DNA from 4 places in the Bradyrhizobium sp. AZCC 1693 genome. Region 1 is predicted to be linked to each of the others. Evidence: predicted binding sites of a transcription regulator. Region 1 holds the regulator's gene; each other region holds the start of a gene.
The links. The regulator PhoB, encoded in region 1, activates phosphate uptake and scavenging genes when phosphate is short. The targets are predictions, from matches to a motif close to TGTCATNNANCTGTCAT.
Positions count from the first base shown of each region.

Region 2: the regulator PhoB is predicted to act here: its motif matches at 5,720-5,736, upstream of phnC (phosphonate ABC transporter ATP-binding protein).
Region 3: the regulator PhoB is predicted to act here: its motif matches at 1,504-1,520, upstream of V1293_RS14700 (alkaline phosphatase D family protein).
Region 4: the regulator PhoB is predicted to act here: its motif matches at 4,521-4,537, upstream of V1293_RS18190 (YdcH family protein).

Region 1 covers NZ_JAZHSD010000001.1:4,409,246-4,416,857, reverse strand. The annotation lists gene pstC (phosphate ABC transporter permease subunit PstC) at 78-1,067, shown strand; gene pstA (phosphate ABC transporter permease PstA) at 1,069-1,914, shown strand; gene pstB (phosphate ABC transporter ATP-binding protein PstB) at 1,911-2,732, shown strand; gene phoU (phosphate signaling complex protein PhoU) at 2,744-3,460, shown strand; gene phoB (phosphate regulon transcriptional regulator PhoB) at 3,471-4,175, shown strand; gene V1293_RS21125 (GcrA family cell cycle regulator) at 4,344-4,853, opposite strand; gene V1293_RS21120 (aspartate aminotransferase family protein) at 5,357-6,565, shown strand; gene argF (ornithine carbamoyltransferase) at 6,565-7,503, shown strand.
Region 2 covers NZ_JAZHSD010000001.1:2,202,857-2,210,468, forward strand. The annotation lists gene phnH (phosphonate C-P lyase system protein PhnH) at 1-497, opposite strand, end outside; gene phnG (phosphonate C-P lyase system protein PhnG) at 499-954, opposite strand; gene phnF (phosphonate metabolism transcriptional regulator PhnF) at 1,086-1,817, shown strand; gene phnE (phosphonate ABC transporter, permease protein PhnE) at 1,910-2,758, opposite strand; gene phnE (phosphonate ABC transporter, permease protein PhnE) at 2,755-3,639, opposite strand; gene phnD (phosphonate ABC transporter substrate-binding protein) at 3,765-4,700, opposite strand; gene phnC (phosphonate ABC transporter ATP-binding protein) at 4,777-5,592, opposite strand; gene V1293_RS10780 (transferase hexapeptide repeat family protein) at 5,799-6,464, shown strand; gene V1293_RS10785 (alpha-D-ribose 1-methylphosphonate 5-triphosphate diphosphatase) at 6,461-7,612, shown strand, end outside.
Region 3 covers NZ_JAZHSD010000001.1:3,082,073-3,089,684, forward strand. The annotation lists gene V1293_RS14700 (alkaline phosphatase D family protein) at 1-1,377, opposite strand, end outside; gene V1293_RS14705 (hypothetical protein) at 1,634-2,056, opposite strand; gene V1293_RS14710 (indolepyruvate ferredoxin oxidoreductase family protein) at 2,202-5,675, opposite strand; gene V1293_RS14715 (hypothetical protein) at 5,864-6,808, shown strand; gene V1293_RS14720 (carboxymuconolactone decarboxylase family protein) at 6,849-7,403, shown strand; gene V1293_RS14725 (SDR family NAD(P)-dependent oxidoreductase) at 7,405-7,612, shown strand, end outside.
Region 4 covers NZ_JAZHSD010000001.1:3,820,113-3,827,724, reverse strand. The annotation lists gene rpsU (30S ribosomal protein S21) at 1-21, opposite strand, end outside; gene aqpZ (aquaporin Z) at 273-995, shown strand; gene V1293_RS18215 (5-(carboxyamino)imidazole ribonucleotide synthase) at 1,021-2,124, opposite strand; gene purE (5-(carboxyamino)imidazole ribonucleotide mutase) at 2,121-2,609, opposite strand; gene V1293_RS18205 (GGDEF domain-containing protein) at 2,761-3,444, shown strand; gene V1293_RS18200 (hypothetical protein) at 3,557-3,808, opposite strand; gene V1293_RS18195 (hypothetical protein) at 3,832-4,044, opposite strand; gene V1293_RS18190 (YdcH family protein) at 4,253-4,459, opposite strand; gene V1293_RS18185 (YdcH family protein) at 4,805-4,990, shown strand; gene V1293_RS18180 (NAD(P)/FAD-dependent oxidoreductase) at 5,068-6,171, opposite strand; gene V1293_RS18175 (sensor domain-containing protein) at 6,430-7,612, shown strand, end outside.

The DNA.
Region 1 (7,612 bases):
ACGCGCTGCGTCGCATCCGGGGCACGAGACGGATCGAGCAAGATCGAGTAGAAGTACAGGGGACTAGCGTGGCGGAAATGGCGGTTGAAAGCGACGTAATGGAAGCTGCCGGACCCTACGATCGCGCGAGGGCTCTCAGCGCGTTCAAGCTCGGCGACGTCACCTTCTACTGGATCACGCGCGCCTGCGCGATCTCGGTTCTGCTCATCCTCGGCGGCATCATCCTTTCGCTCATCGTCGGCGCCTGGCCTGCGATCAGGGAATACGGCGCGGCCTTCCTGTGGACGCAGCGCTGGGCGCCGTCGGCCGATCCGCCGGTACTGGGTGCGCTCGGCCCGATCTACGGCACGCTGATCACCTCCGTGATCGCGATGATGATCGCGATCCCCGTCGGCCTCGGCATCGCGGTGTTTTTGACCGAGATCTGCCCGCTCTGGCTGCGCCGCCCGATCGGCCTTGCGGTCGAGCTGCTCGCCGGCATCCCCTCGATCATCTACGGCATGTGGGGCTTCTTCGTGCTCGGGCCGTTCCTGGCCAACACCTTCCAGCCGTTCATGATCAGCGTGTTCGACGGCGTTCCGGTGCTGGGCACAATCTTCGCCGGTCCCCCGTCCTATCTCAGCCTGTTCAACGCGTCGCTGATCCTGGCGATCATGGTGCTGCCCTTCATCACCTCGATCTCGGTCGACGTGTTCAAGACGGTGCCGCCGGTTTTGAAGGAAGCCGCCTATGGCGTCGGCTGCACCACCTGGGAAGTCGTCCGCAACGTCGTCATTCCCTACACCCGGGTCGGCGTGATCGGCGGCATTATGCTGGCGCTCGGCCGCGCGCTCGGCGAGACCATGGCGGTGACCTTCATCATCGGCAATTCGTTCAAGATCCAGTCCTCGATCTTCGCGCCGGGCACCACGATCTCGGCCGCCATCGCTTCCGAGTTCGCCGAAAGCGATGGCCTGCATCAGTCCGGCCTGATCCTGCTTGGGCTACTGCTGTTCGTGCTGACGTTCTTCGTGCTCGCCGCGGCGCGGCTGATGCTGCTGCGGCTGGAAAAGAAGGCGGGGAACTGACATGAACCCGATCTACGCCTCCCGCCGCCGCTTCGACACCATCATCCGCGCGCTGTGCGTCGGCGCCGCTTTGTTCGGCGTGACATGGCTCGCGCTGATCCTGTTCACGCTGTTCTACAACGGCCTTTCCGGCGTCAACCTCGCCGTCTTCACCCAGGATACGCCGCCGCCCGGATCGACCGAGGGCGGGCTTCGGAACGCCATCATCGGCTCGATCATGATGACCGTGATCGGGGTGGGCATCGGCGCGCCGCTCGGCCTGTTCGCCGGCACGTATCTCGCCGAATACGGCAAGCACGACAAGCTGACCTCGGTGATCCGCTTCATCAACGATATTCTTCTCAGCGCGCCCTCGATCATCATCGGCCTGTTCATCTACGGCGCCATCGTGGTGCCGATGGGCGGGTTCTCGGCCTTCGCCGGCTGTCTGGCGCTGGCCGTGATCGTGATCCCCGTGGTGGTCCGCACCACCGAGGACATGCTGGGACTGGTGCCCAACCCGTTGCGCGAAGCGGCCTCCGCGCTCGGCCTGCCGCGTTCGCTGGTGATCCGGCGGATCGCCTATCGTGCCGCGCGGTCGGGCCTGATCACCGGCGTGCTGCTGGCCACCGCCCGAGTCGCCGGCGAGACCGCGCCGTTGCTGTTCACCGCGCTGTCCAACCAGTTCTTCAGCCTGAACATGACCAAGACGATGGCGAACCTGCCCGTCACCATCAACAACTTCGTGCAGAGCCCCTATGTCTACTGGAAGCAGCTCGCCTGGAGCGGGGCCTTGCTGATCACGCTCACCGTACTTGCCCTGAATATTGGCGCGCGCATTCTCGGCGCCGAGAGGACATCCAAATGACCGATCTCTCCGTATCCGTGAGTTCCGCGAGCGGGCCCGTTCCGCAGGTGGCGCTGCCCGAGGCTGCGCCCAAGGTGACCGCGCGCGGCCTGAACTTCTACTATGGCGAGCACCATGCGCTGAAGAACATCAACCTGACGCTCGGCACAAACCGCGTCACCGCCTTCATCGGCCCGTCCGGCTGCGGCAAATCCACGCTGCTGCGGATCTTCAACCGGATGTACGATCTCTACCCCGGCCAGAAGGCGACCGGTCAATTGATGCTCGACCAGACCAACATCCTCGACCCCAAGCTCGACCTCAATCTGCTGCGGGCCCGCGTCGGCATGGTGTTCCAGAAGCCGACGCCGTTCCCGATGACGATCTACGAAAACATCGCCTTCGGTATCCGCCTCTACGAAAAGATCTCCAAGTCCGAGATGGACGGCCGGGTCGAGAAGGCGCTGCGCGGCGGCGCGCTGTGGAACGAGGTCAAGGACAAGCTGAATGCAAGCGGCCTGTCGCTGTCCGGCGGCCAGCAGCAGCGGCTCTGCATCGCCCGCACGGTTGCGGTACGGCCCGAGGTGATCCTGTTCGACGAGCCGTGCTCGGCGCTGGATCCGATCTCGACCGCCAAGATCGAGGAGCTGATCCAGGAACTGGCGGAGGACTACACCATCGCGATCGTCACCCATAACATGCAGCAGGCGGCCCGCGTCTCCGACAAGACCGCCTTCATGTATCTCGGTGAACTGATCGAGTTCGACGACACCAGCAAGATTTTCACCTCGCCCGGCGATCGCCGCACGCAGGACTACATCACCGGCCGTTTTGGTTGAGGAGATAACACATGGGTTCTGAACACACCGCCAAGGCGTTCGACAGCGATCTCCAGGAACTGACCCGTCTCGTCGCCGAGATGGGTGGCCTGTCGGAGCGCATGATCACCGAATCCGTCGACGCGCTGGTCCGTCGCGACGTAGCGCTTGGCAAGCGCGTCGTCGCCGCCGACGTCGAGATCGACCGCCTGCAGCATCTGATCGAGGAACGCGCGGTGCTGACCATCGCCCGCCGCCAGCCGATGGCGATCGACCTGCGCGAAATCGTCGGCGCCATGCGGGTCGCCACCGATCTGGAACGGATCGGCGACCTCGCCAAGAACATGGGCAAGCGCGTCGCGGCGCTGGAGAACGATTTCCAGCCGCTCAAGCTGATGCGCGGCCTCGAACACATGACCGACCTGGTGCTGTCGCAGGTCAAGTCGGTGCTGGACGCCTATGCGGCGCACGATCTGCCGGCGGCGATGGCGGTGTGGAAGGGCGACGAGGAAGTCGACGCCATCTGCACCTCGCTGTTCCGCGAACTCCTGACCTACATGATGGAAGATCCGCGCAACATCTCGTTCTGTATTCATTTGATGTTCTGCGCCAAGAACATCGAGCGGATCGGCGATCACGCCACCAACATCGCCGAAACCGTGTTCTACATGATCGAGGGTCAGCAGATGCTCGACGAGCGCCCGAAGGGCGACATGACGACGTTTGCCACCACCGTACCGAACACTTGAGGACAGCAGAATGAGCGCGCGCATTATGGTGGTCGAGGACGAGGAAGCGCTGACCACGCTGTTGCGCTACAACCTCGACGCCGAAGGCTATGAGGTCGAAACCGTCGGCCGCGGCGACGATGCGGATACGCGGCTGAAGGAGCGCGTGCCCGATCTCGTCGTGCTCGACTGGATGCTGCCGGGGCTGTCCGGCATCGAGCTCTGCCGCCGCCTGCGCGCCCGGCCGGAGACCAAGCAATTGCCGATCATCATGCTCACGGCACGCGGCGAGGAGAGCGAGCGGGTGCGGGGCCTGGCGACCGGCGCCGACGATTACATCGTAAAACCGTTCTCGGTGCCGGAACTGCTGGCGCGGGTGAAGGGCCTGTTGCGGCGCGCAAGCCCCGAGCGGCTCGCCACGGTGCTCACCTATGGCGACATCGAACTGGATCGCGAGAAACGCCGCGTCGCGCGTTCGGGCCGCCAGATCGATCTCGGCCCGACCGAGTACCGCTTGCTGGAATTTTTCCTCGAACATCCCGGCCGCGTCTTCAGCCGCGAGCAATTGCTCGACAGCGTCTGGGGCCGCGACATCTATATCGACGAGCGCACCGTCGACGTCCATATCGGCCGTCTGCGCAAACTGCTCAATCCCGGCCGCGAGCAGGACCCGATCCGCACCGTGCGCGGCGCGGGTTATGCGCTGGATGACCGGTTTGCGAAGGTGGAGCCGTAAGGCTCCAGCGCGTCACCCGCACTCCATCGTCGTCCCCGCGAACGCGGGGACCCATAACCACAAATCTCGATTGTTGAAATGCGCTGGAGCCCCAGCGTGACATAACCACGAACGCCTGTGGTTATGGGTCCCTGCGTTCGCAGGGACGACAACTGCTGCCGCGTGCCCTTACCTTGTCTGCTTCGGCGCCTGCCGCCGCCGGTCGGCGGCGGGCTGATAGGCGATGCGCGAGTGGTGCGCGCAATAGGGCAGGCCGGTAAGCGCCCTGCCGCCGCAGAAGAAGAATTCCGGGCTCGAGGGATCGCCGACCGGCCAGTGGCAGGTCGCCTCGTTCAGTTCGAGCAGCGACAGCCGCTGGCTCATCGGCACCACGTTGTCGAAGGCGATCGGATCCGGCTCCATCTCGACCTCGAAGGCGTGCGCAAGCGCGGTGTTGCCGCGCGAGACCGGGCGCGACACCCGCATCATCTGTTGCGCCGGGCGCGCCTTGCGCTGCCGCGGGGCCGCCGAGGAGGGGCTCTTGGCGCGGCCGGACAGGCCCAGCCGGTGCACTTTGCCGATCACAGCGTTTCGCGTCACATTTCCGAGTTCCGCGGCGATCTGGCTGGCCGATAATCCGGCTTCCCAGAGCTTTTTCAGTTGCTCGACGCGATCGTCGGACCAGGTCAATACCGTCATCGCATTCTTCCCTTCGCATCGCGCCGGCCAATCAGGGGCAGCGCTGGCGACGTCATTCGTCTCAAAAATCCCTGCGGTCAGAATCCCTTAGCCCTCGCCGGGCGCGAAAACCGCGCCCGAACGTTTACGCCGTACAAAATGGACTCTAGGGATCAGAACTGCCGCACGAGATGTCGTACCCGACAGCCCAAACGCTACAATATGGCGTGACTCGGGCGCAAGAGTCCGGGCCCGCGCGTCCACATGTTCCGACATCTAGGCATTGCACTGCGTGTTTTCCACCACACCGCAATCTTACGGATTTCCTTAATCTTGCGGTGCAGGAAAGGCGGCTTCGTGGCGTGTTGACAGCGCCCCCCGCCCACATAGAATACCTCGCACGTGCCGCCCTTAAGAGGCGGCACGTTTCGTTTTCGCAAGACCGGCCGTTGCCGCGTTCGCGCCAATGCACGCGTGTGCTCCGCGGCAGGTCTTACCTTCAGTGCAAACCTTTTGTGATCGCCATGACCAATAGCGCCACGTCGCATCTGCTCCCCGTCTTTGCCAGGGTCGATCTCGGCTTCGAAAGCGGCGAGGGCTGCTGGCTGACCGCGACCAATGGCGAGCGCTATCTCGACTTCACCTCGGGCGTCGCGGTCAATGCGCTGGGTCACTGCCATCCGCATCTGATCAAGGCGCTGCAGGAACAGTCGACAAAACTCTGGCACATGTCGAACCTGTTCAAGAGCCCGGATGGCGAGAAGCTTGCCGCGCGGTTGTGCGAACAGAGCTTTGCCGACCTCGTGTTCTTCTGCAATTCCGGTGCGGAAGCGATGGAAGGCGTGATCAAGGTCGTGCGCCGCTATCAATTCTCCAAGGGTCATCCCGAACGCTATCGGCTCATCACCTTCGAGGGCGCGTTCCACGGCCGCACGCTCGGCACGCTCGCCGCAACCGGCTCCGCCAAATATCTCGAAGGTTTTGGGCCGCCGATGGACGGCTTTGACCAGGTGCCGCACGGCGATCTCGAAGCGGTGAAGAAGGCGATCGGGCCGCACACCGCGGGCATTCTGATCGAGCCGGTGCAGGGCGAGGGCGGTGTGCGCTCGGCGCCGCAATCCTTCTTCAAGGCGCTGCGCCAGCTCTGCGACGAGCACGGCCTGCTGCTGGCGTTCGACGAGGTGCAGACCGGCATGGGCCGCACCGGCGATCTCTTCGCCTACAAGCGCGTCGGCGTGACGCCGGATGTGATGTCGCTGGCGAAAGCGCTCGGCGGCGGCTTTCCGATCGGCGCAGTGCTTGCCACCGCGGAAGCCGCTTCCGGCATGACGCCGGGCTCGCACGGCTCGACCTTTGGCGGCAATCCGCTGGCGATCGCGGCCGCCAATGCTGTACTCGACGTGATGTTGAAGCCCGGCTTCTTCGATCACGTGCAGAAGATGTCGCTGCTGCTGAAGCAGAAACTGGCCTCCGTGGTCGATCGTTATCCCGCCGTGCTCTCGGAAGTGCGCGGCGAGGGACTCCTGGTGGGCGTCAAGGCCGTGGTGCCGTCGGGCGACCTCGTCAATGCACTGCGCGGCGAGAAATTGCTCACCGTCGGCGCCGGCGACAATGTGGTGCGGTTCCTGGCGCCGTTGATCGTGACCGAGGCCGAGATCGACGAGTCCGTTCAGATGCTCGAGCGCGCCTGCGTCGCGCTGTCGGGTAATCAGTTGAAGAAGGCGGCAGGGTGATGAGCAAGTCCGTCCGTCATTTCCTCGACATCAGCGAACTGCCGCCAACGGAGTTGCGCAACATGCTGGCCTTGGGTGCCGACATGAAGGCGAAGCTCAAGGCGCAAGAAAAACTTGGTGAAAAGGGCAGGAAGCCGCTCGAAGGCAAGACGCTGGCAATGATCTTCGAACGTCCGTCGACCCGCACGCGGGTGTCGTTCGACGTCGGCATGCGCCAGCTCGGCGGCGAGTCCATCATGCTGACCGGCGCCGAGATGCAGCTCGGCCGCGGCGAGACCATCGCCGATACCGCGCGCGTGCTGTCGCGCTATGTCGATGCGATCATGATCCGCATCCTCAATCACGACGCGCTTTTGGAATTGGCCGCGCACGCCACCGTGCCCGTGATCAACGGGCTGACGCGGCGCTCGCATCCCTGCCAGGTGATGGCCGACTTGATGACCTTCGAGGAGCATCGCGGGCCGATCGAGGGCAAGACCGTGGCCTGGACCGGCGACGACAACAACGTGCTGGCGTCATGGGCGCACGCGGCCGAGCGTTTCAAGTTCCAGCTCAATGTCGCGACCCCGCCGCAGCTCGCGCCTAACAAGGCGATGAAGGACTGGATCAAGGCGACGCAAGCGCCCATCGTGCTCGGCAACGATCCCGAGGCTGCCGTCCGCGGCGCCGATTGCGTCGTCACGGACACCTGGGTTTCGATGGGCGACAAGGACGGCGAGCATCGCCACAACGTGCTCAAGCCCTATCAGGTCAACGAGAAGCTGATGTCGCTGGCCAAGCCGGACGCGATCTTCATGCACTGCCTGCCCGCGCATCGCGGCGAGGAGGTCACCGACGAGGTGATCGACGGCCCGCAATCGGTGGTGTTCGACGAGGCCGAAAATCGCCTGCACGCGCAAAAGGGCATCCTGGCGTGGTGTTTTAACGAAGTGGCGTAGCCTTCTCCGTCGTCCCTGCGAACGCAGGGACCCATACCGCGTGATCTCTCGATTACTGCAGTGTGGTAGACGCCGTGCTTCACAATTGCGCCCTGTGGCTATGGGTCCC
Region 2 (7,612 bases), 2.2 Mb from region 1:
CGCTCGAACAGATCCCGCGGCCGGATTGAAGCGCGCAGCGTCGCCGAGCCGTCGATGCCGGGGCCCTGCAACTCGACCACGGGGCCATCCGTCAGGCTTTCGACCTGCAGAACCAGCGTCGTCGAGCGATCCGGATACTCATTGCTGCCGAACGCGAAGCGATCGAGCGCCGGAAGGTTTTCGGGATCTCCTATCAGCGCAAAACTGGCGATCGATGAATCCGTAACGACCGGCGCGCTGGTGTGGAACTTGAGCCACTCGGCGACATCCGCTGTCGCCGACATCCAGCCATCGAGCCAGACCGGCGTATCGTGGTCGAACAGGGTCAGCGCGATCGCGGCGGCGCCGCGCATCATCGTATCAGGCGCACCCGCTGCAGGCTGGATACGCTGAACGCTGCCGGGACGCGCCATTGCGTCCATGACGGACCGAAAGGTCGATTGCGCCGACAATACCTTGTCGGCAAATCCTGCGGGCAATTCGGCAACGCTCGTCATGTCAGCCCTCACCGCGCACCAGTGTGTAGAAATCGACCCGTGTTGCCGCGGCCTCCGCGACCTTGCGGTTTTGCCTTTCGATCATCACCGCACGCAGCGGTGCGACGACATGGGTTTCGATCGCACCAGCGAGCTCAGCCGACTGCACCATGGCGTCGCACAGCGCGATCAGCCTGGCCTTTTCCCGGTCGCGGCCCAGCGTGTAGCCAAAGCCGACCTCGCCAGTCGACAGCCGCACCGCGGCACGCGATACCGTCGCCTCGCCGAGATTGAACGGCGCACCGTCGCCGCCGACGCGGCCTCGCACCATCACGAGACCATTCTCGGGCTCACGCAGGTTTTCGTGGATCGGCAACACGATCGTCCCGAGACGCCCTTCTATGTCGGCTATTGCGGAATGAGCCAGCACCGCCATCACAGCCTTGCGCCGCGCCTGCCCGCCACCTTCGTTTTCCATACTTTCGTCGCTCGCCATCATATCGGCCTTGCCGGAATCAAGTTGTCTATGATACTAGACAACTTGATAACGAAGCGCCATGACGATTTCGTGACACCGAGGTGATTTTTGCCGATGCCCCATTTCGTTCCATGAGCGTCCAGGACGCGCCCTCCGGCGTCGCCTTGTGGCGGCAGGTCGCCGACGGCATCGAGCGCGGCATCGCCGACGGCCGCTTTGTTGCCGGCGAAAAGCTGCCGGGCGAGATCGAGATCGCCGAAACCTATCGGGTCAACCGCCACACCGTTCGCCGGGCGCTGGCCACGCTCGCCGAACGCGGCCTGGTGCGCGCCGAGCGCGGCAGCGGCACCTATGTCGAGACCCGGCGCCTCGCCTATCCCCTGCGCTCACGGACGCGCTTTTCTGAAATCGTCGGCGCCGGCGGCCGGGAGCCGCGCGGCCAATTCATCGACGCGACGGAGGAAGAAGCCACGCGCGAGCTGGCGCGAGAGCTTGGATTGAAGACCGGGGCGCCGCTGATCCGGATCGAATCGGTGCGGCTCGCCGACCGCGTGCCCATCTGCGTCAGCACCACCTGGCTTTCGGCCGAACGCTTCCCCGACGCCGGGAAGGTGTTCGCCAATCTGCGCTCGATGACCAAGCTGCTGGCGCATTACGGCATCCGGGATTTTCGCCGCGCGTCGACCCGGATCACCGCCGGTATCGTGGACGCGACCGACGCCGCGCGGCTAGACCTCGCGCTCGGACGTCCGGTGCTCGTGGTCGATAGCACCGACGTCGATACTGGTGGCGAGCCACTGACGACCAAGCGTTCGCGTTTTGCAGCGGAGCGCGTCGAGTTCTTGGTAGAGAATGGTTTGTAGGGTCCGCAAAGCGGGGCGTGCCCACCATTGGCGCCTGTGCGGGCCAATGGTGGGCACGGCGCTAACGCGCCTCTGCCCACCCTACAAAGTACCTACGCGACCGCCCGCTGTCCGATGATGGCAAAACGCAGTTTGCCCGAGATCCAGTCGATCGCGGCCACTGCGACCAAAATCATCAGGATCAGGAACGAGACCTTCTGCCACTCCAGCACGCGAATTTGCTCGGCCAGTTGCAGACCGATGCCGCCCGCCCCGACGATACCGATGATGGTGGCCGAGCGGGTATTCGATTCGATGAAGTAAAGCACCTGCCCCGCGATAACAGGCAGCACCTGGGGCATCAGGCCGAAGCGTATTTCGTGCAGCGCGTCGCCGCCGGAAGCCCTGATCCCCTCGACCTGCTTCCTGTCGGCGGCTTCGATGGCCTCGGAAAACAATTTGCCGAACGCGCCGAAGTCGGACAGCGCGATCGCCAGCACACCGGCAAACGGGCCGAGGCCAACAACGTTGATCCACACCAGCGCCCAGATCAGCGTATCGACACCGCGGATGGAATCAAGGAACCGCCGCACCGGGAAGCGAAGCAGGTTCGACGGAATGATGTTCCGCGCCGCCAGCAGGCTGACCGGCAGTGCCGCCACGGCAGCCAGGGTCGTGCCGAGCAGCGCGATCGACAGCGTCTCACCGAGGGCTGCGAGATAGGCGGGCAGCGAGGAGCCGGGATCGGGTGGAATCATCATCACCGTGATCCAGCCGAGCTGGCTCAGGCCCGACACCAGTTTGGCCGGCGAGAAGCCGAGATCGACCAGCCCGAACACGAAGATCGCGAACACAGCCAACATCACCGCCGGCATGGCGAGGCGCGCCGATGCGGGCCGGTCGAAGACATCAGGGTATTTGGTCCGGAGCGCGCCTGTATCCGGTTTCGGCAACTGGCTCATGCGCGAGCCTCCTTGCCGAACAGTTTTCCGCGCAGCCAGCCGGTCGTGATATCGATGACGAAGACGGTGACGATGATGGTGACGAGGATCGCGCTGACGTCGGAGTAATAGAACTTGCGGATCGCGACGACGAGCTCCTGCCCGATGCCGCCGGCGCCAACAAAACCCATCACCGAGGCCTCGCGGACATTGATCTCAAAGCGCAGCAGCGCATAGCTGGCATAACCCGCCGTGACCTGCGGCAACACCGCAAAGCGCATGCAGGAGAGCCAGCTTGCGCCGGTCGAGCGCACACCCTCTACCGGTTTCATGTCGGCGTTCTCGACAATCTCGGAGAACAACTTTCCGAGCGCGCCGGCGGAATGTACGGCGATTGCAAATACGCCCGCCATCGGCCCGAGGCCGAAGGCGATGACGAAAATCAGCGCGAATACGATGCCGGGAACCGTGCGCGCGAACTCGAGGAGACGCCGGACGACGAAGCGCAGCCATGGCGCGGGCGACGTGTTCTGCGCGGCGAAGAAATTCAGCACAAAGGCGAGGACCGCGCCGGTCAGGGTGCCGACATAGCTGATGAGAATGGTCTCGCCGAGCATCTTGAGCCACTTCTGCCAGCCCCAGAACCATTCACCGAAATTGGTCCATACCCGCGTGCCGTCTTCCAGGGTAAGAATGCGATCGAAATAGCTGACGAAGTTGCCGAAATAGCTGAAGAGCGTGCGCAGATTCACTTCCGCGCCGATCGCTGCGATAATCAACGCGGCGAAGAAAACTGCCGCCGCCAAAATCACCTTCAAACGTTTGCGCGCGACCGCCTTGCGATAGGTATCGTTGAGCACCGCCAGTTGCTGGTCTGGAAGGATGGATATGGCATTCGCCATCGGGATCACTGTGCCCAAGTGTTAAACAGAATAGGCGTTAAACAGAACGAGTGTTAAACAGAACGGCGTTAGACAGAAAAAGGCCGGGTCGCTTGGACCCGGCCAGGCTCGTCTAGGTCTATTGATCAGGACGCCTTCTTTTTACGCAACGCATCGACGAACTTGATCAATTCGACGGTGCCATCCCAGTCCTTGGTGGTGGCCGGATTGAAGCCCTTCTTCTGACCGTCGGACAGACGGTCGAACGCAGCCTTGTCCTTGGCCGGCGCTTCGGTGAAAGCCTTGGCAATTGCGGCCTTCAGATCGGCCGGGAGGTCCGAATTATAGGCGTAGGGCCCGTTGATGATCGGGGCCGATTTGTGGATGATCCGGAAGTCGTCCTTCTTCATCGGCGAACCGTCGGCGTTCTTCAGCATGCCCTTGTGCAGCATCTGGGCGAGCGTGGAATCGTCGTCGTTGGTCCACTGATTGGCGGCGACCTCAACGGTGCCCTGCGACAGCGCCAGCATGGCGTTCTCGTGGCTGCCGGTGAAGACGACCTTGCCGAAATAGCCATCGGCGTCGGAAATGCCGAGCTTGTCGAGTTCGAAGCGCGGCACGTTGTTGCCCGACGTCGAGTTCGGGTCGACCAGGCCGAGATTCTTGCCCTTCAGTTGATCGATGTTCTTGTAGGGGCTCGACGCCTTGACGAAGAACACCGAATAATAGCCGGTCGAACCGTCGGCATTGATGTCGTTGGCGAAGGCATCGGTCTTGACGCCGGTCAGCCGGGCGCGAGCGAACGACGCCGAGCCGTAGCTGGCGATATGGATATTGCCGGCGCGCTGGCCTTCGATCACGGCCGCGTAATCGTTGGCAATGCGTAATGTGACCTTGACGCCGAGTTCCTTGGAGAGATACGCGACGAACGGCGTCCAGCGCTCGGTCACGCCCGAGGCGTTTTCGGCCGGCACCACGGCAAAAGTCAGTTCCGGATATTTGTTCTTCCAGTCCTGCGCCAAGGCGGAAGCGGTAAACGCCAGCGCGGCCGCGCCGGCGAGAACGATACGACGAGTGATCATGGTGAGCCCTCTAGTTGTGGTTACGCCTCTTCGCCGAATGCAGGTTTGCAACCGGCTACCCGTACAGAAATGACACTCAGGCTGCGGCCGCCGTGCCGAGTTCAGGCATCGCCGCAGCGCCGGGTGCCTGCGCAGGCGCGCCACCCATGACGTCATCGGCTTCGAGATCGTAGAGTTCGCGCGCGATACGATCGGTCAGGGTCTCGGGCGCGCCATCGAACACCACCCGTCCCGCCGCCATGCCGATCAGGCGGTCGCAATAGCTTCGCGCGAGATCGAGCGAATGCAGGTTGCAGATCACGGTGATACCGAAATGCTTGTTGATGCGCAGCAGCGCATCCATCACGATCCGCGTGTTGCGGGGATCGAGCGAGGCGATCGGCTCGTCGGCGAGAATGATGTCGGGTTCTTGCACCAGCGCGCGTGCGATTGCGACGCGCTGCTGCTGGCCGCCGGAAAGCTGGTCGGCGCGCTGGGCGGCGATCGACGCCATATCGAACTGTTCCAGCGCCGACATCGCCAGCGCCCTGTCCTCTTCGGGCCAAAGCTGCGTCAGCGAGCGCCAGGACGGGATTTCGGCCAGCCGCCCCATCAGCACATTGGTCAGGACGTCGAGCCGGCCGACCAAATTGAACTGCTGAAAGATCATCGCGGAGCGCGCACGCCACTGCCGCAGATCCTTGCCGCGCAGCGCGGTCACGTCAACGCCTTCAAAGAGGATGCGCCCCTCGGAAGGTTCAGCGAGGCGGTTGATCATGCGAAGCAGCGTGGATTTGCCGGCGCCGGAGCGGCCGATCACGCCGACGAAGCTGCCGGGCGCGATCGAAAATGACGCGTTATCCACTGCGGCCTTGGTGCCGAACCGGCACGTCAAACCTTCTACCACCAGCATGCAATGCTCCAGAGTTCCAGTCGTGGAGCATCGCTAACGGCTCGATCTAACAGTTGTGTGACACGACTGCTGCGGTGCGGCGTTCCTCCACAGCCCTCGTCCACAGCCTTGGCAGGCGTCACGTATCCGTCATGATCCTGTCATCAAGCGCATCGAAGACGAGCGGACGCCAACGATCTTTCCCCGATTTCTGATGGACACCACCGATGGCCGGCAAGATGCTTTCCACTGAACCGGCCGTCGACCCCACCGCCTCGGTGCGCAACTGCCAGCTTGGCGCCTATACCGAGGTCGGCGCCCGGACCATCCTGCTCGAAGTCGAGATGGCCGACTATTCCTACGTCGTGAACGATTCGCAGATCACCTACACGACGATCGGAAAATTCTGTTCGATCGCGGCGATGACGCGGCTCAACCCGGGCAATCATCCGATGCACCGGGCATCACAAGCGCATTTCACCTACCGTGCCAGCAGCTATTTTCAGGGCGAGAGCGATGATGCCGATTTCTTTGCATGGCGGCGCGGGCATCACGTCCATATCGGCCATGACGTCTGGATCGGCCACGGCGCGGTCATTCTGCCCGGCCGCTCGATCGGCACCGGCGCAGTGATCGCGGCCGGCGCCATCGTGACCAGGGACGTCCCTGCCTACACAATCGTTGCAGGCAACCCGGCCCGGCCGATCAGGCGGCGCTTTCCCGAATCCGTCGCGGGCCGGCTTGCGGAGCTTGCATGGTGGGACTGGGACCATGAGACGCTTCGCCGCGCCCTGCCCGATTTCCGCAAGCTCGATGTCGAGGGCTTTCTCGACAAGTACGAATCGGCCGAAACATCCGTCCGTCAGCAATTCAACCAGAGTGCCGCATCGTGACCGAACTGTTCATTGAAGGTGGCCGAGCCCTGCTCGGCCATGAGATCCACAAAACCACGTTGCGGATTGCCGGCCGCGAGATCGTCGCCGTGGGTACGGATAGCAGCCACAGTTCGCCCGGCATCGATGCCGGCGGCTTGCTGGTGCTGCCGGGCATTGTCGACCTGCATGGCGATGCGTTCGAGCGACAGATGATGCCGCGCCCCGGCGTCGATTTTCCGATCGACGTCGCATTGATCGACAGCGACCGGCAGGCGGTAAGCAACGGGATCACGACCGTCTACCACGCCACGACCTGGTCGTGGGAGCCTGGCCTGCGCAGCGCGGACAATGCGCGGAAATTGCTGGAGGCGATCGAGCAGATGCGGCCGCAGCTCGCCGCCGACACCCGCTTCCATTTGCGGCACGAGACCTACAACCTCGACGCCGAAAGCGAGATCATCGACTGGCTGGGGCAAGGACGCGTCGACCTGTTCGCATTCAACGACCACATGGACTCGACCGTGGCGAGCCTCGCCAAGCCGCAGAAACGCAGCCGAATGGTCGAGCGCACGGGTCTCACCGATGAGGCGTTCGATCGCCTGGCGCAAAACGTGATCTCCCGCGGCCACGACGTACCGGCGTCGATCACCCGGCTGGCGCAGGCAGCGCGCATGGCTGATGTCCGGATGCTTTCACACGACGACGAAAGCCCGGCGATGCGGCAGGCCTTTCGTGCGCAGCGCGTTGCCATCGCCGAATTTCCGGTCAACGAGGAAACCGCCCGCGAGGCCGCCGCGGCTGGCGACTTCATCGTGTTCGGCGCGCCCAATGTCGTGCGCGGCGGCAGCCATACCGGCTGGACCAAGGCCTCCGATATGATCGCCAAGGGCCTCTGTTCAGTGCTCGCGTCGGACTATTATTATCCAGCGCCGCTGCTGGCGGCCTTCCGGCTTGCGGCCGACGGCGTGCTGCCGCTGGCGGAGGCGTGGCAATTGATCTCCTCGGCGCCGGCGCGAGCCGCCGGCCTCGCCGATCGCGGCCTGCTCGCCGCGGGACAGCGCGCCGACATCATTCTCGTCGATGACACGGCGCCGTTGCGCCCGCGGGTCGTCGCGGTCATTGCAGCGGGACGCCTCGTGCATCTGACGGAGGCGAACCGTCTCGTC
Region 3 (7,612 bases), 1.3 Mb from region 1:
CTGGAACGCAGCTTTCGGCCCGAACGTATTGTCGAGCGGAGCCGGCGCCCAGGTACCTGCGTGCAGCGGACCGGAGACGAATTCCCAGAACGGTTCGAAATCCTGGAATGCCGCGCGATTCGGATCGTAATGATGCGCGGCCGTGTAATGCATGTCGGCGGTCAGCCACACCGTGTTGCGGATGCCGGCGCGCTTCATGAACGACAACAGATCGGCGGTCTCGTGCTCGCGCCGCTCCGGCGTGCCATCGCCGAGGGCAATGGCATCCTCGCTGACCAGACCGATCGGCATGTCGGCGGCGATCACCTTCCAGGTCGCGTCCGAAGCCACCAGCGCGCGTTTCAGCCACGCCAGTTGCGCCGCACCAAAGATGCAGGTGTCGCCGCGGTCGTCGCGCTTGTTAAAGGTGGAATCGCGGTAGCTGCGCATGTCGACCATGAAGACGTCGAGCAGCGGGCCGTAGGCGATCTTGCGATAGATACGGCCGTCCTCCTGCGCGGGGGCGGTGCGCATCGGCATGAATTCATGGAACGCGCGGCGGGCGCGCGCGACCAGAAGCGAGCTGCCGTCCTCGGCATAGCCGGTATCGTCGGCCGTGCCGATCGGCGCCCAGTCGTTGGTGACCTCGTGATCGTCCCATTGCGCGAACAAGGGGACGGCGGCGTGGAAGGCGCGAAAGCTTTGGTCGAGCCAGTTGTATTTGTAGTTGCCGCGGAACTGCGCGAGGGTTTGGGCGACGACGGATTTTTCCTCGGTGACGATGTTCCGCCAGATATCGCCACCGGCCAGCTTCAACTCCGATTCCACCGGGCAATCCGCATAGATGTGGTCACCGGAATGGATGAAGAAGTCCGGACGGTTGTCGAGCATGGTGCGGTAAGTCCGCATCCCGCCACGGTTTTCGTCGATGCCCCAGCCTTGCCCCGTCGTATCGCCCGACCAGGCGAACGATACCGACGTTCGCTCTGTCGGCGCGGTACGAAAATGCCCGAGCTGCGTCTCGCCGGCGATGCCGCTCTCGCTGATGTCGTCGAAGCGTACGCGATAAAAAATATCCTGCCCGGGCGGCAGGCCGTCGAGCAGCAGCTTTGCGGTAAAATCGCGATCCGGCAATGCATCGGCGGCAGCCGAGCCAATGATGGTCTTGAAACTCTCGACAACAGAACATTCGACCTGCATCCGCGCCGGCCGGTCGGCGCGCGCCCAGATGACAGCGGAGTCGGCCGAGACGTCGCCCGATTGAATGCCGCTGGTGATGAGCGGCCGGTCCGCGGCGCGGCTGAGGTAAGGTCTGGCGAGGCTGCCGAGACCGGCAACGGTGAATGTTGCGGCGGAGCGGACCAGCAATTGACGCCGGCTCAAGCCTTGTTTGTTCAAGCCTTGTTTGTTCAAGCCTTGTTTGTTCAAGCCTTGGCTTGCGCGTATCGCAATCGGCATCGAAGCACCCTCGTCGAATCACGACGAAGGTGTGCCCGAGCAATTTGAATGTGGGCCGAAGGTTTTACGACAGGTGGATGACGTGGAATCGTAGGGATCGTAGGATGGGTAGAGCGAAGCGAAACCCATCAATCCCTGCGCAGAGGCATGATGGGTATCGCTTCGCTCCACCCATCCTACGAACGACGAACCAATTCTACCGCTGCCAGTCGCAGATGCCGCCGGACTTGCACGGCCAGGTCTGGACCCGGGTGTCGCGCGCCTGCGCGTCGAGCGGATTGGTATGGCGCCGCGCCAGCTTGGTGCGGGCGGCGCCGCGCGGTTTCTCGGCGCGCTCATGTGCTACGTGAGTTGCTACGTGAGCCGCTACCTGAGGCTTGGGCGCGGCGGCCTTCGGCACAACCACGCGCTCCGTCTTCACCGGCCGGGCATCGTTTCTGGCCTCGATCCGGACCGGGGCGAATTGTGTCTCCGGGCCGAGCCGCTTCGGCGAGAGCACGGCTTGGGAAAGATCGAGGCCGAGGATCTCACCCGCCTTGTACTCATCAGCCAGCGCAGCGCTGCCCGACATCAGGAGCCCCGTGCAAAGTGCTGTCGCAATAGCGTTTTTCAGGACCATCGCCGGCCTCCTGAAATCAACCAAAAGGTGAAACTACAACCCACCATGTAGTAAACCGGCCGGACAATTCCAGCCGTTGCCGGCCACAAGGTTACCGGTGAGTGATCCCGGCTGTGGAAAAGTTCACAAGCCGGGTGAACAGCCCCTACTCGGCTGCCTGCGCCACCGGCTGGCCGATCGCAGCTTCCAGGCGCGCGCATTCTCCGCGGAACTTCGCGACACTGGCTTCCTTGACGTGACCGTAGCCGCGAACGAGTTCCGCGGACTTCGCCAGCGCCACCAGACGCGGCCAGTCATGCGGCTTCGCCTTGTCGAGATGACGGAAAATCATCGCGGAATATTCGCCGGGCAATGCCCGTTCCATCCGGCGTTCGGCCGTGTAGCCGAACGGATCGAACGATGTTCCGCGCAGGAACTTGAACCGCGTCAGGAGTTCGAAGGCGCGAAAAATCCAGGAACCGAACTCGCGCTTGCGCAGATGTCCGGTCACCTTGTCGCGCGAAGCCAGCAGCGGCGGCGCGAGGCTGACTTTCACGCCCGGGTTGCCGTCGAACTGTTCCTTCAACACTTTTGCGAACTCGCCGTCGGAATAGAGCCGGGCGACTTCGTATTCGTCCTTGTAGGCCATCAGCTTGAACAGGCCCTTTGCAAAGGCCTCGGTGAGGTCATGCGAGCCGGGCGAGCCCTTGCCTTCGGCCGCGCGAACGCGCTCGACCTCGGCGAGGTAGCGCTTCGAATAGGCCTCATTCTGATAGTCCGTCAGGAACCTGGCGCGGAAAGCGATGCTCTCGTCGAGCGTCCGCTTCGCAGGCTGAGCGCCCGAACTCTTGAAACGCGCGGCGCTGACGACGCGCTGCAGGTCGTGCGCGGCGAGCCGGCCCCAGGAGAACGCCAGCCTGTTCATCTCGATCGCCGCACCATTGAGGTCGATCGCCTTCATGATCGCCTCCAGCGAAAGGGGAATCGCGCCGCGCTGGAACGCGAAGCCGAGCATGAAGGCGTTGGTGGCGATGCTGTCGCCCATCAGCGCCGTGGCGAGCCCGGTGGCATCGAGGATGTCGAGATCGGAGGCGCTGACGGCCCCGTTGAGCGACTCCCGCATCGTCCCCGCCTCGAAGTCGATGTCGGGGTTGATGACGAAGCTCGCGGTCGGCAGCAGGTCAGCATTGACGATCGCCCGCGTCACGCCGCGCTCGGCCCGGCTCAGCGCCGGAATGCCGGTGGCGACCACGATGTCGCAGCCGAGGATGAGGTTGGCGCCGCCGGGCGCGATGCGGACGGTTGCGAGATCATCCGCCTCGGGCGCGATGCGGACATGGCTCATGACGGCGCCGTTCTTCTGCGATAACCCTGTGAAGTCCAGCGTCGAGCACGCCTTGCCGTCGACATGGGCGGCCATGCCGAGCAGCGCGCCGATGGTGATGACGCCGGTGCCGCCGATCCCGGTGACGAGGATGTTGTAGGCGCCATCGAGCGCAGGCGCGGCCGGGACAGGCAGATCGGCGAACAGCGCGGATGGATCGGCCGCGGTACGATCGGCCTTCCTCAGCCTGGCGCCATGCACGGTCACAAAGCTCGGGCAAAAGCCCTCGATGCAGGAAAAGTCCTTGTTGCAGTTCGATTGGTCGATCCGCCGCTTGCGGCCGAACTCGGTCTCCAGCGGCTGCACCGAGACGCAGTTGGAAACCGACGAACAGTCGCCACAGCCTTCGCAGACGCGTTCGTTGATGAAAACGCGCTTCGGCGGATCCGGATAGAGCCCGCGCTTGCGGCGGCGCCGCTTCTCCGCCGCGCAGGTCTGGTCGTAGATCAGGACGGTGAGGCCCTTGACCTCGCGCAGCTCCTTCTGCACCGCGTCGAGTTCGCGGCGGTGATGAACAGTCGCGCCTGATGGGAAGTAATTGCTGGGATATTTTTCGGGATCGTCGGAGACGATGACGAGGTGCCTGGCGCCTTCCGCCGAAACCTGGTGCGCGATCTGCGACACCGTCAGCCCGCCCTCCGCCGGCTGGCCGCCGGTCATCGCCACCGCATCATTATAAAGGATCTTGTAGGTGATGTTGACGCCGGAGGCGGCTGCTGCGCGGATCGCCAGCAGGCCGGAATGGGTGTAGGTGCCGTCGCCCAGATTCTGGAACACGTGTGGTTCGCTGGTGAACGGCGCCTGCCCGATCCAGGTGACGCCCTCCGCGCCCATATGCGAGATCGTCTGGGTGCGGCGGTTCGGCACCGACAGCGCCATGCCGTGACAGCCGATGCCGGCCATGGCGCGGCTGCCCTCGGGGATCTTGGTCGAAGTGTTGTGGGGACAGCCCGAACAGAAATACGGCGTGCGCTGCAGCTTTGCCGCGCCGCCGCCATCCGCCGGCCGGTCGAACGCTTCGAGCTTTGCCAGACGCTGCTCCAGCGCCGGGCTGCGATGGCCAAGCTTGCGCAGCCGCGCCACGACCGCCGCCGCCACCATGGTCGGCGTTATTTCGCCTTCGCTCGGCAGCAGCGGCGCACCGCTCTCGTCGCGCTTGCCGACCACCGACGGTCGCCTCGACGCATCGACATTATAGAGAATGCGCAGTAGCTGGTCCTCGATGAACCCGCGCTTCTCCTCGACGACGAGCACATCCTGCAAGCCTTCCGCGAACGCCTTTGCGCCGGACTCCTCCAGCGGCCAGGTCAGCGCGACCTTGTAGATGCGAAGTCCCAGCGCCTGCGCCTCGGCATCGGTAATGCCGAGATCGGCCAGCGCCTGCCGGAGATCGAGATAGGCCTTGCCGGTCGCCATGATGCCGAGCCGCGCCGGCTTCGAATCCAGCACGATGCGGTCGAAGCGATTGACGCGCGCGAATGCCGCGACCGCCTGCATCTTCGGACCGTGCAAGCGCCGTTCCTGTTCCATCGGCGCATCAGGCCAGCGGATCGAAAGCCCGCCCGGCGGCATTTCGAAATCCGTTGGAAGAACGATCCTGATGCGATCGGGATCGCTGACGATCGAGGCCGAGCTTTCAACGGTTTCGGAAATCGCCTTGAAGCCGACCCAGCAACTTGAGTAGCGCGACAGCGCAAATCCCAAAATGCCGAGATCGAGATAATCCTGCAGCGTCGCCGGGTTGACCACCGGCATCAATGCTGCGGCAAACACCTGCTCGCTCTGATGGGCGAGCGTCGAGGACTGGCAGCCATGGTCGTCGCCGGCCAGCGCGATCACGCCACCGTTCGGCGAGGTGCCGGCCGAGTTGGCATGCTTGAGCGCGTCCATCGAGCGGTCGACGCCCGGGCCCTTGCCATACCAGATGCCGAATACGCCATCGACCTTGGCGCCGGGGAACATGCCGACCTGCTGGCTGCCCCACACGGCGGTGGCCGCAAGATCCTCGTTGAGACCGGGCGCGAACTCGATGTCATGCTGCTTGAGGAAGGTTTTCGCACGCCACAGCGCGTGGTCGTACATGCCGAGCGGCGAGCCGCGGTATCCGGAGATGAAGCCGGCGGTGTTGAGCCCCGCGGCCCGGTCGCGTTCGCGCTGCAACATGGGAAGTCGGACCAGCGCCTGCGTACCGGAGAGGAATATGCGCTTCACATCCAGCCGGTACTTGTCGTCCAGCCCAACTTCCATCAACGCCATTCGTCCGCTCCCCGTGGCACGTTCCGCCGGTTATTTGAACCGGTCTAATTGCGAACAGAATGCACCGGTTTTGCTATGCGTGCCCAGCGTGAATTCATGGCCGCAGGACATATCTCGCTTGTAGATCAGCCCGCCTCTTGCCGAAAACCGCCTTCTTTGAAACGCTGCCGCGCAAAGGGAGACCAGGGATGACAGAAGCGGCGTTCACGACCGAACTATTGGAAAGCGGCAATCTGCTGGTGGGGCCATGGCGGCAGCCGAAGCAGATGCTTCACGCGCAGGTCTACGACTCCCACGCCTCGATCCACGACGATGCGACCGCGCAAAAGCTCGGCTTTCAGGGCGGCACCATCGAGGGCCCGACTCATTTCAGCCAGTTCGCGCCTTTGTGCGAGCGGATCTGGGGCCAGGCCTGGTTCGAGACCGGCTGCCTTTCGGCGCATTACCGCAACCCTGCCTTCGAGGGCGAAGAGGTTCAGGCCAATATCGAAAAGCCGAAGGCGGGCGAGAGGATTTGCGCGATCGGCATGACCAGGCGCGACGGCACCGAGATTTTGCGCGGCACCGCATCGATCGGCGGTGACGGAACAGACACGGCGCTTTCCCGGCGGCTCGGCGAACTAAAACCGCTGGCCGATCCCGTCATTCTCGCCGATCTCAAGGTCGGCATGAAGACGCCGCGCCAGACGGTGAAGATGGATTTCGACCAGCACATGGGCGATCTCTATCCGTTTTCGCTTGAGCAAAAGCTGAAGGTCATCACCGAACCCTCGGCGTACTATTCGCAGGAGCTCAATCCCTGGGGACGCGCGATCATTCCCATGGAGATGCTGAGCGTGCTGTTTCAGTATCGCGCCCGCGAGGACCGGCTGCCGGTCCGCGGGCCGGCGGTCGGGCTGTTCGCCGATCAGGAAATCCGCCTGCTGCGCGGGCCGCTATTCGCAGGCGAGAGCTACGTCACCGAGCGCGAAGTGGTCGCGCTCAGCGGCAGCCGCCGCACCGAAAGCGTGTGGGTACGCACGACCGTGCTCGGAGCCGACGATGCACCGGTTGCAACCATGTTGTTGAACATGGCCAGTATCAAGGACTCCTACGCCAACTACGAACGGGAGCACAAAGCGCTGTACGGCTAGGTGAGCCTCATCCGCTATCGCCAACAAGGACAACAACAAAATGGCACGCCTGCCCTACCTCGAAGCCGGCCAGGTCGCCCCCGAATACCGCGACATGCTCAAGCGCAACACCAACCTGCACAAGCTGCTGGTGAACTCGCCCGACATGGCGCGCGCCTTCAACGGCGTCGGCGGCTACATCCGCTTCAACAGCAAGCTCGATCCGCGCCTGCGTGAACTCGCGATCCTCCAGGTCGGCTGGATGGAGAAATCCGAATATGAGTTCACCCATCACGTGAAGATCGGCAAGGAATTCGGCGTCACCGATGACGATATCGCCGGGCTGATGGCCGAGACCGAGGGTAAGCCCTCCAAGCTCGAACCGCTGACGAAGGCGATACTGCGCGGCGCCCGCGAGATGGTGCGGGAGCTGGCGATGTCGGAGGCGACCTTCTCTGAGATCAAGCAAAAACTCTCCGACGAGCAGATGGTCGATCTCGTGCTCACCATCGCCTTCTACTGCGCCGTGGTCCGCGTGCTGGCGACGATGAAGATCGACAACGAACCCTATTACAAAGAGGTACTACAACAGTACCCGATCCCAGGAGTGGAATGAGATGCGCCTGAAAGATCGTGTCGCCATCGTTGTGGGCGCGGGACAGAGCCCCGGCGAGGGCATCGGCAATGGCCGCGCCACCGCGCTGACCTTTGCGCGCGAAGGCGCCAGGGTGTTGTGCGTCGACAACAATCTGGCCTCCGCCCAGGAAACCGTCGACATGATCGCCGCGAGCGGCGGCACCGCCACGGCGTTCAAGGCCGACGTCA
Region 4 (7,612 bases), 590 kb from region 1:
ATCGCGGACGAGAACCTGCACGCGGCATCCTCTTTCAATTGATCGGATAGGAATTCTGGTAAAGTGAAGGGCCGGCAAAAGGCCTGGCCCTCAACCCTGAGCGCGGGCATGTAGCAGACAAAACCGCTATTGTCCACCTGGGAAGGCAGTTTCCGGCCCAGGAAACCCACTAATATCGGCGGATTCGGCCGGCGTACCCCGGTTTCTTCAAATAACGAGCCCTTCACGGACGCTCCCTAGCATCCTGCAACCTAAACATGCGGGAGGCGAGTATGAACACCAAAAAATATACCGCTGAAGCGATCGGCACGTTTTGGCTCACTTTTGCGGGATGCGGCAGCGCGGTCATCGCCGCCGGCTTCCCACAGGTCGGAATTGGCCTGGTCGGCGTATCCCTGGCGTTCGGTCTGAGCGTCGTCACCATGGCCTATGCCATCGGCCACATCTCGGGCTGCCATCTCAATCCCGCCGTCACGATCGGCCTCGCGGCCGGCGGACGGTTTCCGGCGCAGCAGATCGTTCCTTACGTGATCGCGCAGGTGATCGGGGCTATCGCGGCCGCGGCGTTGCTCTATGTGATCGCAAGCGGCGCGCCCGGCTTCGATCTCGCCAAGGGCTTTGCCTCCAATGGCTATGACGCGCATTCGCCCGGGCAGTACAACATGATGGTCTGTTTCATCACCGAGGTGGTGATGACCATGATGTTCCTGTTCATCATCATGGGCGCCACCCACGGCAAGGCGCCCGCGGGCTTTGCGCCGCTCGCCATCGGCCTGGCGCTGGTGATGATTCATCTCGTCAGCATTCCCGTCACCAACACGTCGGTGAATCCCGCGCGGAGCACCGGGCCCGCGCTGTTCGTCGGCGGCTGGGCGCTGGCGCAGCTCTGGCTGTTCTGGGTCGCGCCGCTGATCGGCGGTGCGCTCGGCGGCGTGATCTATCGCTGGCTCAGCGAGGAGCCAGCCGGCGTGGTGGAAGGCTTGAAGACGGCCTGATCTGCAAACACGCCCGGCGGGCGCGCTATTTCTTGAAGACCTGGGCCACTTCGGTGACATGGCCCATTTTGCGGCCAGGCCGCGGCGCGCCCTTGCCGTAGAGGTGAACCGTGGCGCCCGGTCTAGTCAGCCATTGCTCGTAATCGAGGATATCGTCGCCGATCAGGTTGGTCATGGTGACCTCGCCGTGACGAACCGGCTTGCCGAGCGGCCAGCCGGCGATCGCCCTGATGTGCTGCTCGAACTGGGAGATCGAGGCGCCGTCCAGCGTCCAGTGCCCGGAATTATGCACCCGCGGCGCAATCTCGTTGACCAGTACATGCGGTCCGCCGTTTTCGGCAACGACGAACAACTCGACCGCGAGCACGCCGACATAGTCCAGGGCGTTGGCGATCTTCTCGGCGACGGCACGCGCGTCTGCGGCCAGCACATCTGATATCGCGGCGGGCACGCGGGAGAATTTCAGGATGTGATCGCGGTGCTCGTTTTCGGTGACATCGTAACATTCGACTTCACCGTCCGCCGAGCGCGCGGCGATCACGGAAATCTCGCGCTCGAACGGAATGAAGGCTTCGAGGATCGCGGATTTGGTGCCGAGGTCTTCCCAGACTTGAGCGGGGTCGTCGCCCTCGCGGATGATCGCCTGGCCCTTGCCGTCATAGCCGAAGCGGCGGGTCTTGATCACGGCGGGAAGGCCGATGCGCGCGATGGCGCTCTGCAGGGTTTCCACCGACGACACGTCGGCATAGTCGGCGGTGCCGATGCCGAGCCGCTTGATGAAGTCCTTTTCGATCAGCCGGTCCTGCGTGGTCTCCAGGATCTCCTGCGCGGGCAATACGGGACGGCGCGCGGCCAGCACCATGGCGGTGGCGGCTGGCACGTTCTCGAATTCATAGGTGATGACGTCGACATCGTTGGCGAACAGCTCGAGCGCCTCGACGTCGGCATATTCGGCGCAGGTCGCGTTCAGCACCACGTCGAAGGCGGGCGAGTCCGGGTCCGGCGAAAACACCTGGCATTTGAGGCCAAGGCGCGCCGCGGCCATGGCAAGCATCCGGCCCAATTGTCCGCCGCCGAGAATTCCGATGGTGTCGCCCGGCTTCAGCTTCACCCTGCCTGAAGCCGTCACGCTGATCCCTCCGGACGCTCCTTGACGGCGTCGGTCTGCTGCTTGCGCCAGGCCGCCAATCGCGTTGCCAGTGCGGCGTCGTTCAGCGCCAGCACGGCAGCTGCCAGCAGCGCGGCATTGATGGCGCCGGCCTTGCCGATCGCCAGCGTGCCGACGGGAACGCCGGCCGGCATCTGCACGATCGAGTACAGCGAATCGACCCCCGACAGCGCCTTGGATTCGACGGGAACGCCGAACACGGGAAGTTCCGTCAGCGCCGCCGCCATGCCGGGCAGATGAGCAGCGCCACCGGCGCCGGCGATGATGACCTTGAAGCCCTGGGCCTTGGCGCCCTTGGCAAAGGCGAACAACCGGTCCGGGGTCCGGTGGGCCGAGACGATGCGCTTTTCGCAGTCGATCCCGAGCGCCGTCAGCGTTTCGGCGGCGTGGCGCATGGTCTCCCAGTCGGACTGGCTGCCCATGATGATGGCGATGGGTGCGGTCATCTCGTCAATTCTGTTCGGGAATCCAGAAACATAGGCCGATTATAGGGTCGGCCCGGGGCTCATCCAAGGCGTGGCAAGGGATCAGGAATGGACTATCCTGTCTTGGTGAATCCCGGCAAGCCTTCATAAGCAAGCCTGCACAGGGAAGGCCATGAGCAAGAAAACCAGGGCGACCGCCTCCAGGGCCGGAAAACGCCCCAAAAGCGAGGCTTCCGGGCGAAAAAGCGCGCCGCGGCGGTCTTCCGCGCCGGGATCCCGGCCGCCGGCGGTGTCCAACGGCACCAAGACGACGATTCGCCGGCTGAAGGCGCAACTGGCCCGGACGCAGGCGCAGATCGAGGAACTTCAGGCCTCTGCCGATACCGACTTCCTGCTGGGTATTCCGAACCGGCGTGGCTTCGAGCGCGAACTCAATCGTGCGATTGCCTACATCAAGCGCTATCGCGCCGGCGGCGCCCTGGTCGTGCTCGACGTCGATCGCTTGAAGCCGATCAACGACGCCTTCGGACACGCCGCAGGCGACCAGGTGCTCAAGGCCATCGTCACGACGTTGCTCGCGCAGGTGCGCGCTTCCGACGTGGTCGGCCGGCTCGGCGGCGACGAGTTCGCGCTGCTGTTGTGGAATCTCAGCGAGACCGATGCCAGGGCCAAGGCGGCCGCGCTGGAGGAAGCGATCGATCGCCTCATCTTCGACTTCGACGGCCGCACCATTACCGCAGGCGCCTCCGCGGGCGTCTCCGTTCTCGATACCCATTCCGAAGCCGGCCGCGCGCTGGAAGCGGCTGACAGCGCCATGTATGTGCGCAAGGCGCTGCGGCGGCACGAGGCGTCGTGAAGAGCTGGAGATCTGTGGGCAAAGGCGTTCTTACGCCGTGCCCAACGTCTCTCTGGCGAGCATGATGGTGGGCACGTTTGCGCTTTGCCCACCTTACGAATCCCGACGATGCCTACAGCCCGCTGAGATCATCCGGCACATTGCCGAACTTGCGCAGCAATTTCGCGTCGCCGAATTCGCCGATCATCGGATCGCCGCTGCGGCTGAAGGCGACGGCGCCGATGCTGCCGGCCATTCGCGACATCATCTCGGCGCGCCGTAACGCCGTCGTCGGGCTCTGGCATTCTTCCGCGGCTCCCGCCATCGGCGAGCCGCTATCGTCCTGCAGGAATGGCATTGCGACGTAATAAGTGACATCGGCCATTGGTTCGCTCCGGGTTTGATGGATCAGGCAGCGTCGCTCTCCGCATGGGAGGTTCGCGCCGGCACACAGCCGGCGGCGATTGCCGCCTGCAATTCCTCCAGTTCGGTTTCCAGATACTCGTTCGCCATGATCAGCGCCTTGATGGTCGAGCGGAGATTGCCGTCGCACATCGCGATGGCCTGGTCGCAGGCCTGCTCGTAGCGGTTGTTGTCGGGCAGGGGCGAGGTGACGGACATGGCGGGACTCCCGAGGCTGGCGGCAAGACGGCATGTTCTCTTTTTGTTCTAGAAGAGTCAAGTCGCATCCGCCAACCGGAAACCGGTTTTTCGGTCGGCCGCCCGGCAAGATTCTTCGCGAGGCCGGGCTGTGTGGATGTCGGGGAAAAGATCTGCCGGAAAACGGACGCTTTCGCGAGCCGATGGCCGAGCCAGGCAAGCGCAACAATCAGGCGATGATATCGGGCGTGATCTGGTCTTCGATGAAGGCGATGCGGTCGCGCAATTGCAGTTTGCGTTTCTTCAGCCGCTGCAGCCGAAGCAAGTCCGGCGCCGGCGACTGATGCAGCGCGTCGATCGCCGCATCGAGATCACGATGCTCCTGCTGCAGCCGGGCGAGCTCGTTTTCAAGCTCGCGCTCATCATCGTCGGTCATGGTGTACGTTAGCTGAAAGCGCGATGAGGTTGTGAACGGATTATCCTATAGCGTGATGACTTTTCTTCGAATTGTCATCCCGCTCTATCTGTTTGATTTGAGCCTGATCTTCCCGGAAAATCGGCACCCACTTTTCCGGATCATGATCATGCTCAAGGCTGGCAGTGAATATCGTCCCTGCGAGGCCGGTCCGCAAGCTGATCGGGTTCCCATACTCACGATTGGTTACAGATAAATCCGAAAATATGACAGGCGCGATTCTGGATACCCATCGACAGATTCGCGGTCTGGTGTACACTCCCGCGTCCGGATCGAATCTGGGTTCACCCACCGAGGAGATTTCGTATGGCACTACAGGCGCATCTTGTTGAACTTGAACGTAAACACAAGATCCTCGAGAATGAATTGCACGAAGCGCTCGTGCACCTTTCCACAGACGACCTGCAAATTGTCGAGTTGAAGCGCCGCAAGTTGATGGTCAAGGATGAGATCGAGCGGTTGAAGCAGACCGCCGAAGAAACTCTCCACTAATCAGTCCAGCAAAGTATCGAAAATTCCCTCCGCGACCGGATGGGCGCCGATGCGCTCATTCGTCCGCGCGCGGCTTGTTATTTCGCCGCCAGCGCGCCGACATGATCGGCGATCGCGAGCGATGACGTCAGTCCTGGCGATTCGATACCGAACAGATTGATCAGTCCGGCGACGCCGTGATCGGCTGGGCCCTGAATCAGAAAATCCTGGGTAGCGACGGCCGGCGGCACGATCTTCGGCCGGATTCCGGAATAGCTCGGCATCAGCGCGCCGTCTGGCAGCGTCGGCCAGTAGCGCCGGATCGCCGGATAGAATCGTTCGGCACGGGCCGGATCCACCGCATAGTCGATGCTCTCGACCCATTCCACGTCGGGGCCGAAACGGGCCTGTCCCGCCATGTCGAGCGTCAGGTGCACGCCCAACCCGCCGGGCTCCGGCACCGGATAGATCAGGTGTGAAAATGGGGCCCGCGCGCTGCAGCTGAAATAATTGCCCTTGGCCAGATAGGCGCAGGGAATCAGCCCGATCGGCATGCCTTCGATGCTGCGCGCCAATGCGGGAGCGCCCAACCCCGCCGCGTTGACGAGCAGGTTGCATGCAAGCGTCATCGGCGCTTCGCCGCCGGCTTCGATTTCGATCCGGCCGGCGGCGGCCCGGGCGTGCAACAGTGGCGTATGGAATGCGTAAGCTGCGCCCGCTTCCTCCGCATCGCCCCGCAGCGCCAGCATGTAGGCGTGGCTGTCGATGATGCCGGTGGACGGCGAGAGCAGGGCCGCATCGCAGTTCAACGCCGGCTCCAGCGCCCGTGCCGCCTCGCCCGTCAGCAACTGCAGATCGTCGACGCCATTGGCTTCGGCATGCGCCCGGATCGACTGCAGTTTTTCGGTTTCGCCTGGTGTCGTCGCCACGATCAACTTGCCGCAATTGCGATGGGGAATGCCGTGGTCGCGGCAATACTGGTAAAGCGCACGCTTGCCGCTCACGCACATCTGCGCCATCAGGCTGCCGGCGCGGTAATAGATGCCGGCGTGGATCACCTCGCTGTTGCGGGAGGAGGTGATGGTGCCAATGCCCTCAGTGGCCTCGAGCACGATTACTTCGCGGCCCGCCTGGGCCAGCCGTCGCGCGATCGCAAGCCCGACCACCCCCGCTCCGACGATGACGCAATCGACTTTGTCCATGTCAGCTTCGGACCTGAGAGTCCGGCGTGGAGATCGGCGCTTGCCACGCTCGGCAATCGTCGTTTCGTCCGCCGGAGCAGTCAAACAACCCGTTGGTTCGGCTCGAAATACGCCTCGAACGCAGTCCCGTTAGTGAAGCATTAATCATGTCAGGCCAATTGCCGTAATTTGGGTCGCATTTTAGAATTGCAGGGGTAGTCATTTACCCGATCCAAACCCGTCAAGCCAGACACTCCGCCCGCAAACCTCGGGTGGGTAATGGCTGACAGGAACCGGCAGGCAGGACGGAAGAATTCGATTCCGGCGCAGGCCCTCGTCTGTCTGCTCGCCCTTGCGGCGCCGTGCGGACTTGCGTGGGCTGCCGCGCCTTCCGCGGGCTTTGCCCCGGCGAGCTATATCGGCGAATTGGATCCCAATCTGGTGTGGGAGCTCCTGCTCGGGGGCATCGCCGTCGTTTCCTTCCTGGTTGCGATCGGGATCTGGGCACTGACGGCGTTGCGCGGGGCCAAGAGCGCCCAATTGCAGCGCAGCGCATTCATCAGCTCGGCGCTCAATACGCTCAACCAGGGCGTGATGATGACCAACGCGCAAAACCGCGTGGTCTTCTGCAACGACCGCTTTCTCGAAATGTACGGGCTCAGCCGCGCCGAGATTTCGAGCTCCATGACCGGCCGCGAACTGCTCGAACTGCGCCGCGGACGGGGCCTGCTCAATCTCACCGTCGAGGAGTTCAGCAAGCTTGCCCGCCGCCCGGAAGGCGTCGTCACCGAACTGCCGGGCGGGCGATCGGTGCTTTCGAAGATCTTCAACCTGCCCAATGGCGGGACGATCGGAACGCACGAGGATTGCACGGAGCAGCGCCAGCTGTCGCGCAAACTGGCATCGACCACCAAATTTCTGGAATCGGTGCTCGACAACGTTCCGGTCTGCGTCGCCGCCAAGAACATCGACGACGGCCGCTATATCTTCGCCAATCGCGCGTTCGAGCGATTCTCGCGCTTCTCCCGCGACCACATCATCGGCAAGCGCGCCGACGAAATCTTCCGGCCCGAAACCGCGAAGAGCATCGAGACGGCGGACCAGGCGGCGTTAACGGCGCCGGAAGGCTATCACCGCAGTGAATATTCCGTCGAACGGGGCGACGACGAGCGCGTTCTGTCCTCCAATCGCGTGGTCGCGCGCAACGAGAACAACAAGCCTGAATTCCTGATCGCGCTGTTCGACGACGTCACCGATCGGCGGTCGCTGTCGCGCGAACTCGAAAACACCAAGAAATTCCTCGAACTGGTGGTCGACAACATCCCGGTGTCGCTGATCGTGGAGCGCGTCAGCGACGGGCGGTATCTGCTCGCCAACCGCAGCGCCGAGACCATTCTCAACCGCCGCCGCGAGGACGCCACCGGCCTGACCGCCGCCGACATCTTCAATCCGCGCGAAGCCA